DNA from 4 places in the Mesobacillus sp. MER 48 genome. Region 2 is predicted to be linked to each of the others. Evidence: riboswitches for the same ligand, from Rfam matches in the RefSeq annotation. Region 2 holds a riboswitch; each other region holds the start of a gene.
The links. Region 2 has a riboswitch for thiamine pyrophosphate ahead of M3593_RS02105 (YkoF family thiamine/hydroxymethylpyrimidine-binding protein). Riboswitches for the same ligand answer to the same signal wherever they lie in the genome.
Positions count from the first base shown of each region.

Region 1: linked by a shared signal. The riboswitch ahead of thiT (energy-coupled thiamine transporter ThiT) and the one ahead of M3593_RS02105 (YkoF family thiamine/hydroxymethylpyrimidine-binding protein) in region 2 are both predicted to bind thiamine pyrophosphate.
Region 3: linked by a shared signal. The riboswitch ahead of M3593_RS16145 (3-oxoacyl-ACP reductase) and the one ahead of M3593_RS02105 (YkoF family thiamine/hydroxymethylpyrimidine-binding protein) in region 2 are both predicted to bind thiamine pyrophosphate.
Region 4: linked by a shared signal. The riboswitch ahead of thiC (phosphomethylpyrimidine synthase ThiC) and the one ahead of M3593_RS02105 (YkoF family thiamine/hydroxymethylpyrimidine-binding protein) in region 2 are both predicted to bind thiamine pyrophosphate.

Region 1 covers NZ_JAMAUR010000008.1:61,879-65,224, reverse strand. Annotated here, with positions in the region: gene M3593_RS20345 (histidine kinase N-terminal domain-containing protein) at 202-1,332, opposite strand; TPP riboswitch at 1,577-1,684, shown strand; gene thiT (energy-coupled thiamine transporter ThiT) at 1,792-2,388, shown strand; gene M3593_RS20335 (FeoA family protein) at 2,641-2,865, shown strand; gene feoB (ferrous iron transport protein B) at 2,865-3,346, shown strand, end outside.
Region 2 covers NZ_JAMAUR010000001.1:421,881-425,226, forward strand. Annotated here, with positions in the region: gene M3593_RS02080 (hypothetical protein) at 1-151, opposite strand, end outside; gene M3593_RS02085 (hypothetical protein) at 330-488, shown strand; gene M3593_RS02090 (hypothetical protein) at 531-773, opposite strand; gene M3593_RS02095 (hypothetical protein) at 896-1,084, opposite strand; gene M3593_RS02100 (hypothetical protein) at 1,305-1,553, shown strand; TPP riboswitch at 1,631-1,729, shown strand; gene M3593_RS02105 (YkoF family thiamine/hydroxymethylpyrimidine-binding protein) at 1,830-2,432, shown strand; gene M3593_RS02110 (ECF transporter S component) at 2,432-3,028, shown strand; gene M3593_RS02115 (ABC transporter ATP-binding protein) at 3,012-3,346, shown strand, end outside.
Region 3 covers NZ_JAMAUR010000004.1:269,241-272,586, reverse strand. Annotated here, with positions in the region: gene thiD (bifunctional hydroxymethylpyrimidine kinase/phosphomethylpyrimidine kinase) at 1-377, opposite strand, end outside; gene thiM (hydroxyethylthiazole kinase) at 374-1,186, opposite strand; gene M3593_RS16145 (3-oxoacyl-ACP reductase) at 1,243-2,004, opposite strand; TPP riboswitch at 2,079-2,188, opposite strand; gene M3593_RS16140 (hypothetical protein) at 2,246-2,401, opposite strand; gene M3593_RS16135 (hypothetical protein) at 2,394-2,531, opposite strand; gene pepT (peptidase T) at 2,665-3,346, shown strand, end outside.
Region 4 covers NZ_JAMAUR010000005.1:158,273-161,618, reverse strand. Annotated here, with positions in the region: gene thiC (phosphomethylpyrimidine synthase ThiC) at 164-1,909, opposite strand; TPP riboswitch at 2,080-2,194, opposite strand; gene M3593_RS17480 (HAD family hydrolase) at 2,729-3,046, shown strand; gene M3593_RS17475 (YdhK family protein) at 3,065-3,346, shown strand, end outside.

The DNA.
Region 1 (3,346 bases), on a different contig from region 2:
AATCTTAAAGCCGATTTTAACGTGCTATAAGCAATTTTGCAGTTCGTTTTTAAGTGTGCAAGCTCTTTTCTCATAATAAGCTTGAATTTTATAAAGAAAACTAGGTCATTCAATCCAATTTAGTAGTCAATAGCAACAAAGTTTGAGAAAAGAGCCTAAATAAAAGACCCTGCCGGCACCGGCAAGGGTCTTTTTGTGATGTTAGTTCTCCATCCTTATTAATGGCAAAAGCATGATGAATGAAGTTTTATCTGGCTCTGATGAGCATGCAAGTATGCCTTTGTGCTTCTCGATTATTTCCCGGCAGACAAATAACCCTAGGCCGGTTCCGAGCGTTTTTGTTGTGACGAATGGCTCGAAAATCGTCTTCAGCAACTGGTCGGGAATGACCGGTCCATTATTGGAAATCTCGATTTTTATATGTGTATCATTCACGAAGTATCCCTTGATTTCAATTTTAGGGTCAGCACGATACTGGCTCAACACATCAATTGCATTAAAGATGATATTGATCAAGACCTGTCTGATTTCATCGGAATATCCATACAATTCCATGTCATCTGCTACTTCCTTGGCAATCCGTACATTGGTGTCGAGGATGCTGGGATAAAGGAAATTTAAAACCTCATCAATCATTCTGTTTAATGAGAAAAGTTTTTTTTCCTTTCCAATTAGTTCTTTTTTAGAAAGAAGCAGAAATTGAGAGATCCGGAAATTGAGTTGTTCAAGCTCCCCGGAAATGATATCAAGATACTTCATATCCTCGTGTTCGGATCTCAACAGCTGGATAAATCCCTGGATAGAAGTCAGCGGATTGCGGAATTCATGGATAAAACTTGACGTCATCTGGCCGAGCAATGTCAGCCGGTCCTTATGGGTGGAGTCGATGAATTGGTTTTTTTCCTCAATGATTTTGTTTTTCTGTTCATTGTAGTAAGATACTGCGTAATACAGGAAGGTATCAAAACAGTAATTGATTCGGTTGATGGACTCCTGCATATCTTCCCATTCCATATTCATTTTGTGCAGGTGCTTGTAAAGTACAGATCGTCCTGAATTGACATTGTAGACAAAATCCCCAATATTGATGTCTGCGCGAACTCGTTCTTCTCCTACCATAAAGGCAAGTTTTTGGAGGTGGTCCTCCAGTTCTTCATTTGTCTTGGAAAAAACAGAGAGAATGATTTCATACATTTTCTCAGCGTTCTTGGTTATTTTTTCTTTATATGGATCATCTTCCGAGACGATGATTTTTACAGCCCAGTCGGCAATGAGTTGTTCCCTTTCACTAGTCAGGAAGCTAAGCAAACGGTTATCCGTGATTGGCAGCATTTTATTAAGTCCCCCAGTTTTTCTTTTCGATATTAAAGATTCGAGGTGCAGCTCGAAATCCCTTTGTCGAAAATTGAGAACATCCGCTGAATAGCGTCGAATCGATAAAAACGTGACAAAAGACCGATATTTTTAGCAACTTGAGGTGAGATTTGTCTTTTTTGATTCGACAAGGATTGGAAAAATAATATTTAACTTGTGATAAGAAAGAAGAAGTAGTATATTCATAGTGTAGAAACTAAATAATAACCACAAGGGGAGCTGCCAGAGAGCAGCTGAGAGTGAGCGGCCGAGTTCTTACCCTTTGAACCTGTTAGTTAATGCTAGCGAAGGAATGTGGATGCGATAGGAAAGCAATCATGGGAATCCTATATCGATCCCCTGATTGCTTTTTTTGTTTCTGAAGCAGAAAAGGCGTGTTGAAAACGGACCTCATTCTGGAAAGAAGGAGGAACAGTTATGAAGCAAAAACAAACATTATTTTTAGTGGAAGTGGCAGTGTTTTCCGCACTGGCTTATTTGTTGGATTTATTCTCGGGATTTTTATTTTCTCGAATCTGGCCGCAGGGCGGTTCAGTATCAATCGCGATGGTACCGGTTTTCCTGATGGCATTTCGCTGGGGAATCAAGGGAGGAGCCATCACAGGGCTTCTGCTGGGACTACTGCAATTCATCCTGGGATTCTCGCAAATATTCCATCCTGTCCAGGGAATCATCGATTATTTGGTGGCCTTCACTGTATTAGGGTTTGCCGGTATTTTTGCAAGACAGATCCAAGAGAATATCAGGAATGGATATAAAAAGAGGTGGATAGGATTGATCATCGCGGGGACCTTCCTTGGAAGCCTGCTTCGCTTTATCGCCCATTTCTTTTCCGGCTGGGTCTTTTTCGGAGTTTGGGCGCCAGAAGGACAGCCGGCTTGGCTGTATTCACTCATCTATAACGGAACCTATATGATTCCAAGTATGATTTTAAGCGCAATTATCATTATTCTTGTCATTGGCTATGCTCCATCAAGGATGGTCAAATCGACACTTGTAAGCAATAAAATGTGATATATCAAGGAGAGCTGACAATTCATTCAGCTCTCCTTTTTCACCTTTATAATATACCCGTTAAGGTATGTGATGAGCGTGAAACTGAAACTCGGAAAAATTGTCAATTCTATGGAGTTTTCCATATTCTCATATGTTATAAGTGTGTTTTGTGATTTATGTCACAGTGAAAGTGACCTGAAACTGATTAAATAAAGATAATCATTCTCAATTAGATATAAAAAACTAACAAACTGAAAAAAGGTGATGGCTATGCTGGGAAAATTAAAGACTGGTGAAAAAGGCCGGATCATGAATATTGCTGGAACTGACAAATATGTCAGAAGAAGATTGCTTGATTTCGGGATTTCTGAAGGATCGGAAGTATGCATAAAATGCATTCTGCCTTTTGGCGGCCCGGTCATGGTTGAATCATGCGGCCAATGCATAGGTATCCGCCGCAAGGAAGCATTACGGATCGAAGTGGAGCGAGTATGATGAACATAGCGCTTATCGGCAATCCGAATACCGGAAAAACTTCGTTATTTAATAACTTAACAGGATCATATGAATATGTTGGCAACTGGAGCGGAGTAACGGTCGAAAAGAAAGTTGGCCTTTTCAAGAATGGAAAGGATCAGCTGATTGATTTACCAGGAGTCTATACGCTCAATCCATTGTCGAAGGATGAGGGTGTGGTTACGAACTTTTTCCTGGAGGATTCGTTCGAGAAACTTTTGAATATCCTCGATGCGTCGCAATTAAGGCGTAATTTGCACCTTACCCTGCAGCTTCTGGAATATGGCGCCCCGATCACTATTGGTTTGAATATGCTTGACGTTGCAAAAAACAGGGGCATACAAGTCGATATTGAACAGTTGTCAAAATCATTAGGGGTCCATGTTGCTCCTGTCGTGGCAAGATCAGGAAAGGGCTGTAACGAACTTGCTGAACTTGCGACAAGAGAACCGTCAGGAAC
Region 2 (3,346 bases):
TGAACCTCTCGGATATAGATGAAGCACTGCTAAGGATATCATTCCAATTATCGTCAAAAACGTAAGCCTGCCAAGATGATTCTTTAGAAGTTGCTAAAATCTCAATTTTAAGATAATGAACTTGATCATCATAATAATAAATGGCTTCCATTTGGGCTAACTCCTTTACTATTTTTGATATAGTCTTCCTCATCCGGCCAAGCTTGATTAAAGGTTTGTATAAATATTGGTATTGGGAAAATACTTTGAAAATAGAAATATGTTTGCATGATTTTTGCAGGTAAGGGAAATTAAACACTGAGAAGTATAAAGTAAGGAGGATGAATCAAGTGAAAAGAGAGCAAAACAACATTATTAAATCTGAACAGGAACTTGAACATGATCAGCAGCACAGCATGGTGTGCAATGATCAGCTATTCTTTCAGGAATTAAGGATTGCGGCTGAAGAAGCAGAACGTGACCGAATTGAAAATGGGGAAAATGCATAATAAAAAAAAAGAGAAAGGCGATTTTGCCTTTCTCCGTCTTAATTAACTGATGAACCTATCTCTTTCTGCAGCTTCTTCTTCACGCTGAGCTTCACGGTCTTCATACCAAAATTTAATATGGGTCAAAATTGAGAAAACAAGGAAAAAATTCATTGTCCAGACACTGACAAACGGGGCGATCCCCCCAAAATCGATCGCTTCATAATTTTTTAGGACCATGACAATATATGATTCAATGAACACAAGGACAAAGCCGGCTACACCTGCAATTGCCATACGCATCATAATCAATAACCACCTTATCGTTTATTCAGATTATTTAAATAATACGACTAATTATTGATTAGCGCAACTATTTTGTTCAATATTTTGCCACATTTACTCATTGACAATTTGTCACACTGTTTTTATCTATTCAGCCTCTTCTGTTTGAGCATGATTTCATATGATTTTTCGATAATATCTGTCAAAACATCACCTTTGTAGATCCTGCCAATTTTCGTATTTTCCTGATAGTATTCTACAATTTCATCAAGCTTGTCCGAGGTCTCTTTGGATACCCTGACGTTTAACTGAATCCTTTGGGCTTCATTCATAATGCTGACTTCCCTCCAACTCCTTCAAAAACTTCTATCTATCTGCTAGCAATCTGATATTATGTAGATATATGTCGCTAACTATACTGCAACGACCTCTATTTTAGCATATTCCTTCAGTATAAAACACTATGTTGTTCCCGGAACCAGTTTCCGCCCCATCCGCAAGGGGTATCTTATAAATATATGCCTTTTAGAAGATAAAAGATGGAGATAATCTATGAAACTGACAATATGGTCATACACAAAAAGATATAATATTAAAGCTCAATTTGACAAGTATCCTAACTCCGTAGTTATTTTCCGCCAAATCAAAGATTATTACTTCGTTTATACTGTTAACTGGGCCATAAGTGATCCTTTGGTTACGAAAAGTGCATTAGAGGAAATGGAATTGCTTCTCAACAGTGAACTTGGTACTCTGGATGAATACCGCCTTAGAAAGGTTTTTCACCAGGATTATGAATGATTTATTTTTAAATAATTAACCATTTACAATTCCGGACAATTGCTTTAAGATAATTTTGGAAACAACAACTGCATAGATTTTTGCACTAGGGGAGCTTTTTGCTGAGAAGAACTTTGTTCTGACCCTTATTACTCGATCTGGATAATACCAGCGTGGGGAAGTGCGGGAGAAACTCATCGTTCCCCTTTTTTATAAGCGATAGTATTCGACTGCATCCATCACGCTGGATGCAGTTTTTGTTTTTCCGAGACTTAAAAAAAGGGAGTCGTTGAGAAAATGGAAAAGAATTTGTGCGGTACAAGCGAGATTACTGGGGCAAGATTTTCGATTTACCCCATGTCAGACAGATTCGTGGAAATAATCCTGTCAGCACTGAAAGAAGTAGACACAACAAAAGTATGGATGAAGACAGATGATATTAGCACCTGTGCACGCGGGCGGTCTGAACATGTATTTGATGTTGTTAAAGCAATCTTTTTAAATGCTTCAAAAGGCGGAGACCATGTAGTCCTGAATGCTACCTTTTCAAATGGATGCCCTGGCGATTCTGCAGGCGATACCTTGATGGCAGAAGACTCCATATTGCTAAATGAAAAACTCTCAAACAGCATCAGCCAGGAAGTTGCCTGCCAGTTCGCACTCTATCCACTGGGAATAGCGAATTATATGGAGGTAATCATGGATCAAATTAAGACCGTTGAGGAACAAGGTGTGTTCGGTGGCGGAGTGCATTATGCCTCCAGGCTTGATGGGGATGCGAACCAGGTATTCACTGGTTTAGAAAAAGCATTTGACGGAGCGAGGTCCAGTGATTCTTCCCATATTGTAATGACTGTAACCATGTCAGCAAATAGTCCTTCAAGAAAGGAGGCAAAATAATGATCGAAAATTGGAAACTTCGTGAAGTGATTGTGTTATCCGTCCTTGCAGTCGTTTTCGGTGTCGTGTACCTGCTTTTTTTACAGGTGGGAAATGTTCTGGTCGGGTTATTCGGTATGATAGGCTATGATTTGATTTTTGGTATTTGGTTCATTGTTTCAATCATCGCTGCCTATATCATCAGAAAGCCTGGAGCAGCTGTACTGTCAGAGACCATAGCGGCCATAATAGAAGTTATGCTTGGAAATGCCGTAGGACCAAGACTGATCCTTGCAGGTCTTATTCAGGGACTGGGAGCTGAAGCAGTCTTCGCCGCAACAAAATGGAAAAACTACTCAACATGGGTACTGATTACTGCAGGTATGGGATCTTCCATCACCAGTTTTGTCTGGGGATATTTTTTGGGAGGATTTTCTGCTTTATCCCCAGGCTATGTGGCAGCAATGTTTTTTGTAAGATTATTAAGCGGGGCACTGCTAGCCGGACTATCAGGCAAATACATAAGTGACAGCCTTGCCAGGACCGGGGCACTGAATAGCTTCCCTCTTGGAAAAGAAGCAAGAAAGGAAAAGCTTGCCGATGAGCGGCCAGCATAAGACTCCCTTGCTTGAAGTCTCCAATTTAAACTTCAAGTTTGAGGACGATTCCATACTTGAAAATATCTCTTTTAATATTAATGAAAATGAGAACATTTTTATACTTGGTCCAAGCGGTTCCGGGAAAAGCACCCTCGCTTATTGTCTAAATAATCTTTATCCAGACTCTATCGGCGGAATCAAAACTGGAAGCATCCAATATAAAGGCCTTGAGATCTCCTCGTTCGCTCCTGGAGAGATCAATCAAAAAATCGGTTTGGTCATGCAGGATCCAGATTCTCAATTCTGCATGCAGACAGTTGAAGAAGAATTAATCTT
Region 3 (3,346 bases), on a different contig from region 2:
TTCAGGGCCGATACAGCCTCCTGCTGGAGCAATGAGGCTCCTCCCTTCGCAATCATGACAGGATCGATAACGACCTTTTCCCAGCCGAACTGCTTTATTTTTTCCGAGACCGCTTGTATGATTTCCGCGTTAAAAAGCATTCCTGTTTTCAGGGCATCCGCTCCAATGTCCTCACCGACTGATTGGATCTGCTCTGCTACCGCCTCTGCGCTCATCGGAAAAACTCCCTGGACACCAAGCGTATTTTGCGCGGTAACAGCAGTCAGGGCAGATGTGCCAAATACCTTCAGTTCCTGGAATGTCTTCAGGTCAGCCTGGATTCCGGCTCCCCCGCCGCTGTCAGATCCTGCGATTGTAAGTGCTTTTTTCATATTCATTTACCTCCTCTTTCAAAAGAACTTTTACTGTAGATTTCCTCAGCATCCAAACGGTAGAGCTGGTTCAGGAACTCCACTTGAAAACTCCCTGGTCCCTGCAAGGCACTTTTGTCAGCGGCAACTTCGGCTGCCACTCCGTAAATGCTCAATGCAGCAGTTGCTGCTTTCAAAAAATCCTTTTCCACTGCTGTGAATGCCCCGATTACTGAGGTCAGCAGGCATCCGGCACCGGTTACCTTCGTAAGGATTGGATGTCCATTTCTGACGACTAACGTAGATTCCCCATCTGTAATAACGTCTTCCTTACCTGTCAGCGCAACAATCGTATTCAATTTTTGAGCAGCGGATTCTGCCAGCTCGATCACATCCCCATCTGAATCACCTGCGTCAACACCGCGTATGTTCCAGGCTTCCCCTGCTACATTGGCAATTTCCGCGGCATTTCCTCTTATGACCGAAATCTCCAGTTCCTCCATCAGCCTTCTTGCAGTTTCCGTCCGATAAGCAGTCGCCCCGGAACCAACCGGATCAAGGATGACTGGAACTCCATGCTCATTTGCCGCTTTGCCGGCAATCAACATAGATTCGACGACTTGAGGCGTCAACGTCCCAATATTCAGCACAAGGCTGCCCGCTATGCTTGCCATTTCGGCAACTTCCTCTTGTGCATAGGCCATCACTGGAGATGCACCAAGAGCCAGCAGCCCATTGGCGGTAAAATTCGTGACCACAACATTCGTGATGTTATGTACAAGTGGATTCTCTCTGCGGACCTTCTCCAGCAAACCAGCAATCTCTCGTTTTTCCATTCCAATTCCTCCTTCATCCATCCTCAGACCGCCTCTGCGACCTGAATTCCATCTCCTTAATCCATCACCAGCCCGCCGTCTACGACCAGATTTTGTCCGGTAACTGCACGCGCCCATGGTGAGGCGAAGAACAAAATTGAGTCTGCAACTTCTGTGGGATCGGTGACTTTTCTAAGAGGTGTTGAAGATTCGATTAGCTGGAATACTTCCTCAGAAGTAGCTGAGCTTGCGTCGGTCATTTTTAGCAGTCCTCCCGAAACCATATTGACGGTAATGCCATACTTTCCAAGATCATTCGCCATATTTCTTGTGAACCCCAGCAGCGCAGCCTTGCTTGTTGTGTAGTCATGGTAGGCGACAACTGGATTCTGGAAGAGGTTCGTGCCAATATTAATGATTCTGCCAAACTTCTTTTCTTTCATATTTGGCAATCCCGCCTGGATGGTATTCAATGAACCGCGGACAGCTCCCTCAAGCTGCTGTTGGTAATCCTCCCAGTTCACTGCAAAAGCATCCTTATTCGCCACAGGATCAAACTTAAAATTGACCAAAGCATTATTGACGATGGTCGTAATCGGTGCCCCAAAATGTTCTTTTGCCAACCTGAACATGCTTTTGACCTGTGCAGGATCACGCACATCCGCCCTTAGAGCAAGGGCATTTTCGCCAATGGTCTCTGTCAGAGCCTTTGCCTTTTCTTCATTCTGAAAATAGTTGATGACAACTTTTGCACCTTCCCTTGCAAAAGCTTTGACCGTTTCTGCACCAAGGCCACGGCTTCCTCCAGTTATTAAAACTACTTGATCTTTTAACTCCATTTGTTTCAACCTCCTTAAAATATAAAAAGCCAGATCCATATATAATGGACCTGGCTTAAAAGCAAAGTAAGAAAACTTCTCTCACACTACTTTCCTACGCTGGTATTACCCAGATCAGGTCCGAAGGGTTAAAAGACTTAGCGTCTTCCTCTCAGCCAGCAGAAGGGCACCCCTAGTAGTAAATCGAATATTCAGTTGTCTTTATCCTAGCCTTATCTCCTATATATGTAAAGTAAGAAGTTCATATTCTGCTATTTTTTAGTTCTTCATTGATTTCTTCCAGTAGTCTAAGCTGATGGTCCTGCTTTTGGATGATACTTGCAGTTAATTTTTGCAGTGTAATCGTTATCGACCAGAGTGACAGCAGCAACACAATGATGAGGCCAAGATCAATCATCTTTCTTTTTCCCTTCGGTTAAATCGTCAAATGGAGTGTAATGATTGCTTGGCAAATTACCTGAGCGGATTATCTTGAAAATCAGATAAAACACGACAAACAGCACTATGAACGTGAAAAAATACCCCATACTGTCCAGCCTCCTTTACTTTCATTATACAATAAACATGATACAAAAAATGGAATTTTCATTCTTTTTAAAATGGTCTTCTTGATCATCTGTGCTAATATGAAAATATACATATGAATGGGAGATGAAAGCAATGAAAAACGAGATAATCGAAAGATTCACCTCTTATGTCAAAATCGACACACAGTCCAATGAAAACAGTGAGACCACTCCATCGACCGAAGGCCAGCTCACCCTTGCCAATATGCTTGTCGAGGAACTAAAATCGATTGGCATGGAGGAAGTCACGATTGATGAAAACGGTTATGTGATGGCAACACTTCCTGCAAATACCGATAAGGATGTCCCAACCATCGGGTTCCTTGCCCACGTCGATACGGCAACTGATTTTACAGGCAAAAATGTCAATCCGCAGGTTGTCGAAGACTTCGATGGCAATCAGATCATCCTGAATAAGGAGCAGAATATCATCCTGTCGCCAGCGGATTTCCCTGAACTGCCTCAATATAAAGGCCATACATTAATTACGACCGATGGAACGACTCTTCTAGGCGCTGACAACAAAGCAGGGATTGCCGAAATCATGACGGCGATGGCTTATTTGATCAAGCACCCTGAAATCAGGCATGGTAAAATCCGTGTTGCTTTCACTCCGGATGAAGAAATTGGCAGAGGCCCTCATAAGTTTGATGTAAAAGCATTCGATGCAAAATTCGCTTACACCGTTGACGGCGGTCCGCTTGGCGAGCTGGAGTATGAAAGCTTTAACGCAGCAAGCGCCAAGGTGACTTTTAAAGGAAAGAACGTCCACCCCG
Region 4 (3,346 bases), on a different contig from region 2:
AATTAAACCTGTAAAAAATGCTAAATGACCATTCCATGAGTTTGGGAAAAAGTTACCTGAACGATGTATTCATCGACTTAAAGGTGTGAAAATAGGCGCAAAAAGACGGACTTAAGAGATTACTAGATAAAAATAGAAAGCGGCTCCCCTTTTTAATCAGTTCTTATTGATAAAGCTTTCCTCCGGCTTTTTTAAATTCCTCTGCTTTTTCAACAAGTCCCCTCTTGATTGCGTCCTCCGGCTCTAGCTTATGCTCTTTTGCATAGTTCCGGATATCATGGGAGATTCTCATGCTGCAGAATTTAGGTCCGCACATAGAACAGAAGTGAGCAGTTTTTGCACCTTCAGCCGGCAATGTTTCGTCGTGGTATTCCAATGCGCGTTCAGGATCCAATGAAAGATTGAACTGATCTCTCCAACGGAATTCAAAACGGGCTTTCGACAGGGCATCGTCCCTTTTTTGCGCTCCAGGATGGCCCTTTGCCAGATCAGCGGCATGGGCGGCAATTTTGTAGGTGATCACACCCTCACGCACATCGTCTTTGTTCGGCAGTCCCAAATGTTCCTTTGGCGTTACGTAACAGAGCATAGCTGTACCGTACCAGCCGATCATCGCAGCTCCGATCGCAGATGTAATGTGGTCATATCCCGGCGCGATGTCAGTGGTTAGCGGTCCTAGTGTATAAAATGGCGCTTCCTGGCAAATCTCCAGCTGCTTATCCATGTTCTCCTTGATTAAATGCATCGGAACATGCCCGGGTCCCTCTACCATTACCTGTACATCATGCTCCCACGCAAGCTTCGTCAACTCCCCAAGTGTTTTGAGCTCAGCAAATTGGGCCTCGTCATTGGCATCAGCAATCGATCCAGGGCGCAAACCATCTCCCAGAGAGAAGGCCACATCATATGCCTTCATGATTTCGCAGATTTCTTCAAAGTGTGTATAAAGGAAGTTTTCTTTATGGTGATGAAGGCACCATTGAGCCATGATCGAACCGCCTCTTGAGACAATTCCAGTCAATCGTCTGGCAGTCAGCGGAACATACCGCAACAAGACGCCTGCATGGATGGTAAAGTAGTCAACCCCTTGCTCAGCTTGTTCAATGAGCGTATCTTTGAACACTTCCCAGCTAAGGTCCTCAGCAATGCCATTCACTTTTTCAAGCGCCTGGTAAATCGGAACGGTGCCAACCGGAACAGCTGAATTCCGGATAATCCATTCGCGTGTCGTATGAATGTTTTTTCCTGTAGACAAATCCATGATTGTATCTGCACCCCATCGGGTAGCCCACGTCATTTTTTCCACTTCTTCCTCAATGGACGAGGAGACGGCCGAGTTCCCAATGTTCGCATTTATTTTGACATGAAAGTTGCTGCCGATAATCATGGGTTCAGTCTCAGGATGATTGATATTGGAAGGAATGATGGCCCTGCCCCTTGCCACTTCAGATCTCACAAATTCCGGGTCCATATTCTCCCGTATCGCTATGAACTCCATCTCCGGCGTAATGATTCCCTTTTTGGCATAATGCAGCTGGGTAACATTCTTCCCTTCCTTCGCCCTCAATGGCTTACGCGATAGGTCCGGAAAAACCTTATCATTTGCCCTCGGGTCATGCTCACTTGAGTATCCATTGTCCTCGGGCTTTATTTTCCGGCCCTCATACGCTTCAACATCCCCTCGTCTCTGAATCCACCTGCTCCTCAGTGGAGGAAGACCCTTTCTAAGATCGGGTGTATAAGCAGGATCCGTATAGGGACCGCTCGTATCATATACGCGAACCGGCTCATTGGTTTCCTCTCCAAAAGATCCGCTGGTCGGACTTAATTCAATCTCTCGCATCGGAACCCTAATATCAGGCTGCGAGCCCTCCACATAGACTTTTTTGCTCCCAGAGAAGCTTGCCATAATCGAAATGCTGTCCTGGTTTAATGATTTTGCTGTTTTCACTGATCATCTCTCCCTTTTTTAAAATTGAGGGACGAGATCTGGCACCTGGGAAATTCCCTAGTATGTAAAAAAGCCGGCCCACATAAAGATGGACCGGCTTTAACCGCGAATGTCTCTGCACAAAAAGACTGTGCACTTGTCAACTTCCCCACGCTGGTATGATCCAGATCAGGTCCAAAGAGTCAAGGAACTTTAACGCGTCCCTTTCTCAGCCCAAGCTATTGGGCACCCCTAGTTATTGCTATTCAGTTCCCTTCGAGTATACACAATACGAAAAATAAAGAAAAGTTTTTTAAGCAATAGAGTGCTTATTGCCTATATGGACAATAGAACACACTTTCAAGGAGTTTAGCTAAAGAAGCCCTTAGACAAATACCGACCAAATTCTCCCTCTTCCTTAGAAAGTACAAATAATTACATGAAATTCTATCATTATTCTAAAAACATGAAGACGATTAACACAGCTTCGTAAAGGCTGGTTGACTTATGTTATTAATCATTTTTAAAAAATCCCTCATTTCAAGTTCATACAGTACCTCTTCTGTTAGAAAGCCATATAAAAAATAAGTTTTACGATAGGGGTGTAGGGTATAAAAATATCGAATGCTTATCACGCGATTAGGACATTGTTTTCGGAAAAATAATGGTTAACTTTGATACTTCTGAAAGGAGGAACCACAATGGCATAAATGGCTATTTTGCGCAGCAGTTCTTGCGGGTATCATTACACTTGCCTATTGGGCTGCCACAGGTGATTTCGAATTTGCTTTGGAACGAATGGTTACTGTTTTAATTATCGCTTGCCCTCATGCACTTGGTTTGGCGGGTCCTTTAGTAACATCACGGTCAACCGCCATAGCAGCGAAAAAGGGATTGTTAATTCCTAATAGAGTGGCATCCGAAGGGACATATAAAGGAGTTCGGATTGTTTTTGATAACACGGGGACACTAACCGAGGGAAACTTCGGAGTAACAGATATTTTTCCTGTCCAGGGAATAAGTGAGGAAGAACTTTTAACCCTGGCATATTCAGTTGAAACCCAATCGAACCATCCTATTGCAAAGGGAATTGTATTGATTAAAAAATCCAAATAGAAGAAAGGATGATTTTTAATGAAATCCAATAAATTTTTGTCCATTATAATCACTCTGATTATGGCTCTCGTTTTATCTGCTTGTAACGGAAACAACAACACTTCAGCTCCACCTGAAAATAACGCAGATAAAAAAACGGAAGAATCCAATGAACATATGGAAATGGATCATTCAAGTTCAGGTGAGGTTCCCGAAGAACTAGAAGTTGCGGAAAATCCAACCTACCCGGTTGGGAGCCAAGCTGTCATGCACGCAAAACATATGAAGGGAATGGACGGGGCAGTTGCAACCATTGCAGGA